Regions from separate parts of the Mesorhizobium sp. M0145 genome, predicted to be linked through region 2. Evidence: predicted binding sites of a transcription regulator. Region 2 holds the regulator's gene; the other holds the start of a gene.
What was found. The regulator LexA, encoded in region 2, represses DNA repair genes until DNA is damaged. The targets are predictions, from matches to a motif close to TGTTCNNNNTGTGTTCNG.

Region 1 (3,501 bases), on a different contig from region 2:
ATCCCGGCGTTGACGCCTGGCACATCTTCTGGAGCGATCCGCGCAATCAGTACTACAGCCGCCAGCTCGGCCGTGCCGAGGGCGACACCATCATCCAGCAAGGCGCAGACGGCACCGGATCTGCCGTGCGCTGGAGCTTTTCGCGCATCACCGAAAATTCGTTCCGCTGGCTGGGCGAACGCTCACAGGACGACGGCGCCACCTGGCGTCTCGAAGTCGAGTTTCTGGCGCGCCGGGCCGTCAGCCCCTGATCCGCATGGTTTCCACTGCCTCCGCTTTGCTCTACCAATCCCGTTATCCGGCTTTGCCGGCGGGGAGGGTCAGCATGCCGAGCTTCGACAGCCTGTTCAACGCCTTCGTCACCATACTGGTGACGATCGATCCGCCCGGCCTTGCGCCGCTCTTCCTCGCCGTGACCCGCGGCATGAACCGCGAGGAGCGCAACCAGGTCTCCGTGCGCGCCTCGGTCATCGCCTTCCTGGTAATGGCGTTGTTCGCAATCGCCGGCGCGTCGATCCTGTCAGTCTTCGGCATCACTCTGCCGGCCTTCCGCGTCGCCGGCGGCTTTCTGCTGTTCTTCATCGCCTTCGAAATGGTGTTCGAGCGCCGGCAGGACCGCAAGGAGAAGATCGGCGACGTCGCCATCACCAGGGACATGATCCACAACATCGCCGCCTTTCCGCTGGCGATCCCGCTCATTGCCGGTCCCGGCGCGATTTCGGCGACCGTCCTGCTCTCAAGCTCGTTTCAGGGTTTGGGCGCGCAGACAGCCCTTGTCGGCATCATCGCCATCTGCCTCGTCATCACCTACCTGGTGTTCGTACTGTCAGAGCGCATCGACCGTATCCTCGGCCAAACCGGCCGTTCGATCCTGACAAGGCTGCTCGGCGTCATCCTGGCGGCGCTCGCCGTACAGTTCGTCGCCGACGGCATCAAGGCGCTGATGGCGACGTAGGAACAGCCCTACTTCGCTGTCGTTTCAATGACTTCGAAGTCGTGGGTAATCTCGGCAGTCTTGGCCATCATTGCCGAGGCCGAGCAGTATTTGTCGATCGAAAGCCCGATCGCCCGCTTCACCTTGTCGTGTGATAGCGCCCGGCCCTTGACGACAAAATGCATGTGAATGCGGGTGAACACCCTGGGATCGGCTTCTGCACGGTCGGCATCGAGTTCGACCACGCAATCTTCGACCGCCTCGCGCCCCTTTTCGAGGATATGGACCACGTCATAGGCCGAGCAGCCGCCAGTGCCGATCAGCACCAGTTCCATTGGGCTCGGCCCCGGCGTCTTGCCCTCCGGCCCGAACGCAGTGCCTAGCACCAGCTTGTGCCCATTGGCGGACTCGCCAACGAAAGTGCGCTCCTCGACCCATTTGACCCTTGCCTTCACCTGATACGTCCTTTCACCGCTCAAACGCACAACGTCCCGAAAATCCAAGACAGATTTTCGGGACGCCATTTCGTGACCAAGGTGCCGGCGCTTTTCGCCGCAAGGGCAGTCCGCCCCGAGAAATCAGAACGGGATTTCGTCGTCTAGCTCGCGCGACGAACCACCGCCGCCGCCCTTGTTGGCGCCACCGCGATTGAAACTTTCGCCCGGGCCGGACTGGCCGAAATCGGAACCGCGGCTCGCACCACCACCGGCATAGTTGCCGACCTGACCGCCGCCCTCGCCCCGCGCATCGAGCATCTGCAGCTCGCCGCGGAATTTCTGCAACACGATTTCGGTCGTATAGCGGTCATTGCCGGTCTGGTCCTGCCATTTGCGCGTCTGCAGCTGGCCCTCGACATAGACCTTCATGCCCTTCTTCAGATACTGCTCGGCCACCTTGGCGATCTGGTCGTTGAAGATCACGACATTGTGCCACTCGGTCTTTTCCTTGCGCTCTCCGGATGTCTTGTCGCGCCAGCTTTCCGACGTCGCGATGCGGATGTTGACGACCGGGTCACCCGAATTCAGGCGGCGGATTTCAGGGTCCGCCCCGAGGTTGCCCACCAGAATGACCTTGTTGACGCTACCCGCCATGACACTTCTCCGCGCTCATCCGAAACCAATTTTTGTCGCTGCACCTTACAGGCTATGGATAATCCCTGCCTGCCGTCGCTGCCTTTTCCCACAACGTTTTTGTTCTCTTTTCGTTCTATAGTACAGGCGCTGCGCTGTCAATAGATGTCAGTAACAAGTAGTGTCTTGGCGTCGAATTTCCACGAACCTGAGATCGAGGCGAACTCAATGAAGATGGTCGAGCATGACGATCAGCCGCAAGAAGAATGGCGGACGGGAGTAAAGACCCGCATGCATGTCTCTGCCTGCAACGGCGCAACTCAACTTTGCATATTTGAACAATGGGTCGAACCCACGGTTGGCGCCCCGACACATTGGCACCCGGTCGAGGAAGTGCTTACCGTCATCGCTGGCAGGGCCGAGATGTGGATCGACGAAGAGCATCTCGTCTTGACTGCCGGACAGTCGCTTGTTGTTGCCGCGCACAGGCGACATGGCTTCCGAAACGTCGGCTCCGAATTGCTTCATATTCATGCTGTGCTCGCGTCACCAGTTTTCGAGGCGACGTTCAACGGATCCCCCGACATGGTGAGACGCTGGCTTCCAGCGAGTTTGTAAAACCTCGCCTGTCTTAAAAAACACCGCCTGTCTTAAAAAACACGGCTTGCCAAACCGATAAGTATTGACTTATGCTTTCGCCATGATCGAAGCAGACATTTTTCGGGCACTAGCGGATCCAACGCGTCGCGCCGTCTATGAGCGGCTCGCCGACGGCGAGATGACGGTGTCGGAACTGCGCACTGGCATACCGGTATCGCAGCCGGCGGTATCGCAACATCTCGCAGTGCTGCGCGGCGCCGGCCTCGTGGTCGAGCGCCGGGCCGGTCGCAACGCCTATTACCGCGTCGATCCGAAGGGGCTTGCGCCGCTGCTCGGCTGGATCGAACGCTACCGTGCGTTCTGGCCAGAGCGCATCGAAAGGCTCAAGACGGTTTTGAAGGACATGGACCAATGACCAGCCGAGGCAAAGAACGCGCCGAAATGGCCGCAGACAAGATCGAGTTCGAGTGCGAGCTGCCCGAACCGCCGGAAAAGGTGTGGCGGGCGCTGACGGTGCCGGACCTGCTCGCGGCCTGGATGATGCCGAACGACATCAAGCCCGAAATCGGCAACCGCTTTGCCTTTAAAGCGCCGAATGCGCCGATCGAGTGCGAAATCCTCGACGCGGATCCCGGACGGCTGCTGCGCTATTCCTGGCGGGAGCGGCCGGCGCCCGGCGATACGCAGGTGCCGCCCGGCAGTCCCCTGGACAGCGCAATGAACGACAGCCCAGTGGACAGCATCGTCACCTTTACGCTCGACCGCACCGTTTCCGGCGGCACGCATCTGCGCATCGTCCATGATGGTTTTGCTCGGGCAGCAGTGCCGGAGATCGCGATGGCAGGCGCCGGTTGCCGGCTTTCCTTTGAAGCGCGCACTCCCAGGCACAAACAGATC
Region 2 (3,501 bases):
ATGAAGATACCGGCTGAGCTGACCGCCGGTTCCGAGATCACCGGCTATGTGCGGCTGCTGCCGCCGACCGGCCCGGTGCGGCCCGACAGCTATGATTTCTCCTTCGACAGCTATTTCGCCGGTATCGGCGGCAGCGGCTTTTTTCTCGGCAATCCGAAAGTCGTGTCGTCGGGCAGCATGCCGCTTGCCGCGCAGCTTTCTTCCGCGATCGAAGACGCGCGCGAATCCATCGCCGACCATATCCGCAGCCGCATCGGCGGTGCCGAGGGCGAGATTGCTGCTGCGCTGATCGTCGGCGTGCGCGCCGGCATTCCCGAGGAGATCAACGAAGCGATGCGGCGCACCGGCATCTACCACATCATCTCCATCTCGGGGCTGCATATGGCGTTGGTCGCCGGCACCATCATGGCGCTGCTGCGGGGTGCCTTTGCGCTGTTTCCCGATTTCTCATCGCGACGGCCGGTCAAGAAATATGCCGCGGCCGCCGCGCTTTTTTCGATTGCGGCCTACCTCGTCTTTTCCGGCATTGTCGTGGCGGCCGAACGCAGCTTCATCATGCTGGCGGTGATGCTTATCGCCGTGCTGTTCGACCGGGCCGCGCTCACCATGCGCAACCTGGCGATCTCGGCCATCGCGGTCATCCTGGTGTCGCCGCACGAGGTGGTCGGTCCGAGTTTCCAGATGTCCTTCGCCGCGACGGCGGCCCTTGTCGGCGCCTATGCAGGCTGGTCCGATTACCGCGCCGGCAGGGCCACCACGCCGCCGCCGCGGCTGTCGCCGCTACGCTTTGCCACTCGAAAGGTCCTGCTGGGCATGTGCGGTCTGGCGATGACCTCGATCATTGCAGGGAGCGCCACGGCGCTTTTCGCCATATGGCATTTCCAGCGCGTGGCGCCGCTCAGCCTGTTCGCCAATCTGGCCATCATGCCCATCGTCTCACTGGTCGTCATGCCCTTCGCCGTTCTCAGCGCGCTGGCGATGCCGTTCGGTGCGGATGGCCCTTTCCTCTATGTCATGGGCAAGGGGCTGACGGCGATGATCGCCCTGTCCGGGTGGATATCGGAGCGCTCGCCGATCGATGCGGTCGGGCTGATTTCGCTGAGATCCGTCCTTCTGGTGACGATCGCCCTCGTCATTGCCAGCATGGCGACGACCTGGTTGCGGCTGGCGGCACTTCCTTTTGCGCTCGCCGGCTTGCTGACGACAACGCAGACACGCATACCCGACGTATTGGTCTCGGAGGACGCACGGCTGGTCGCGCTGCCGATCGGCAGCGGTGAACTCGCGGTCAACCGGGCACGCCCGAATGAGTTCACCATCGACAACTGGAAACGCGCGCTCACATCAGAGGCTATCGTCGCGCCGGAAACACCTGGAAAGAACGACCCGCAATTCGACATTGCCGATCCGGCCGACCTACCGCCGGGCATGCCGTTCATTTGCACGGACGGCCTCTGCCTTGCCAGACATCCATCCGGCGCGATCATCGCGCAAGCCAAGGACCGCGATACTGCGCGGCCAGCCTGCGCCTTTGCCAGCTTGATCGTCATCGACGACGCCACCGCCCATAACCCCTGCTACTACGACCGGCTGGTCCTCGTCGTCACCAAACGGCAACTGGCGCACGCGGGAAGTGCCGCCGTCTACTTCGATCCACAAGCGGCAACGCGCGCCGAAATCCGTTTCGCGGTCGAAAAATCATACCGGCCCTGGCACGTGCAGCGGAAATTTTCACGCGCGGCACGGGGCCTGCCGCCATACCGCAGGGCCGACAACCCCAAAGCCGGTGCCAAGGGCGGAGCTCAGTAGCGGCGGATCAGTCCGACGAGCTTGCCCTGCACCTTGACCCTGTCTGGTCCGAAGATGCGCGTCTCGTAGGCCGGATTGGCGGCTTCCAGGGCGATCGAGGCGCCCTTGCGGCGGAACCGCTTCAGCGTCGCTTCCTCCTCGTCGACCAGTGCCACCACGATCTCACCGGGGCTCGCCGTATCGGCATTGCGGATGATCACCGTGTCGCCGTCGAAAATGCCGGCCTCGATCATCGAATCGCCTTTGACCTCGAGCGCATAATGCTCGCCGCCCATGATCATATCCGGCGGCACCGAAATCGAATGCGTCTGGTGCTGGATGGCGTCGATCGGCACACCGGCGGCGATGCGGCCCATCACCGGGATCGAAACGGCGGCGACGACATCGTCGTCATTGCCGGCTGCAGGGACGCGCGACGATGTCGGCTTGCCCTGCCGAGGGGCGCCTTGCCCAAGACTACCCTGGATGACACTCGGCGAGAACTTGCGTGCCGCATTGAGGCCGGGGGCGATCGAGTCAGGCAGGCGCAGCACCTCCAGCGCACGGGCCCGGTTGGGCAAACGGCGAATGAAGCCGCGCTCCTCCAGCGCCGTAATCAGCCGATGGATTCCCGATTTGGAAGCCAGGTCGAGCGCCTCCTTCATCTCGTCGAAGGAGGGCGGAATACCGCTTTCCTTCAATCTTTCGTGGATGAACATAAGCAGTTCGTGTTGTTTGCGTGTCAGCATAGCGACCCCCAACAGAATCAGAAAAACAAACCCAGAACAAACACTATCTGTTCCAGTTGTGTTCCGCAACTGTTTAAAGTTTAATGAATGCGTTAAGGCTTGGGAAACAAACGACGTCCCCTACCGGCGTACCGCATTTTCACCGCCGCGAGCCTCATCGCCTTGATTCTGCTTTCGTTTGCGCCCTTCTGGCCTCCTAGAAGGCGGCACTGGCATCGGCCGTCGGTCGGCAAAGGGCACGGAAGTGAACCCCTATCGACTGTGCGGTTTGGTCAATGCACCGTGAACGAAACGAACTCAAAACGCCAACCTCGCGGTTAAGTCCCGGTTTCCACCGCCTGGTCAGGCTGCTTCTCGCCGGTGGAGCCTTGCTGCGCATAACCAGGTAATGGAAGAACAGTCGATGCGTGTCCGGCGTTGCGTTGGATCTTGGGGGAGCAGACAAATCATGACAGGAATTCCCGATCTCGCGGCCATAAAGGCGATGGATGCCGCGGATCCGCTGCGCGCAATGCGCGACCGCTTTGTGTTGCCGCAAGGAGTGATCTATCTCGACGGCAATTCGCTAGGAGCTGCTTCACGTGCCGCTTTCGATGAACTGCACAAGGCCGCGACCGAAGAATGGTCGCATGATCTCATCCGCGCATGGAACACGGCCGGCTGGTTCAACATGCCGCTTGAACTTGGCGACCAGCTCGGGCGCCTGATCGGTGCCGCGGCCGGCCAGACAGTGGTCTGCGACACGACATCGGTCAACATCTACAAGCTGCTGCACGCCGCCATGGCAATGCGACCGGAGCGGCAGGTCATCGTCGCCGAGGGCGATAGTTTTCCGACGGACCTCTACATAGCTGAGGGTGTGGTTTCGACGCGAAAAGATACGCTGCTGCGCCTCTCGGGGGTCGACGCGCCGACCGTCGAAGAGCTGATCGACGAACGCACCGCCGTGGTGCTGGTCAACCAC

Region 1: the regulator LexA is predicted to act here: its motif matches at 2,126-2,143, upstream of NKJ28_RS20230 (single-stranded DNA-binding protein).

Annotation. Positions count from the first base shown of each region.
Region 1 covers NZ_JAMYTK010000014.1:61,298-64,798, forward strand. The annotation lists gene NKJ28_RS20215 (hypothetical protein) at 1-251, shown strand, start outside; gene NKJ28_RS20220 (MarC family protein) at 326-955, shown strand; gene NKJ28_RS20225 (OsmC family protein) at 964-1,389, opposite strand; gene NKJ28_RS20230 (single-stranded DNA-binding protein) at 1,513-2,025, opposite strand; gene NKJ28_RS20235 (cupin domain-containing protein) at 2,233-2,622, shown strand; gene NKJ28_RS20240 (ArsR/SmtB family transcription factor) at 2,705-3,019, shown strand; gene NKJ28_RS20245 (SRPBCC family protein) at 3,016-3,501, shown strand, end outside.
Region 2 covers NZ_JAMYTK010000013.1:160,752-164,252, reverse strand. The annotation lists gene NKJ28_RS19820 (ComEC/Rec2 family competence protein) at 1-1,809, shown strand, start outside; gene lexA (transcriptional repressor LexA) at 1,803-2,537, opposite strand; gene kynU (kynureninase) at 2,986-3,501, shown strand, end outside.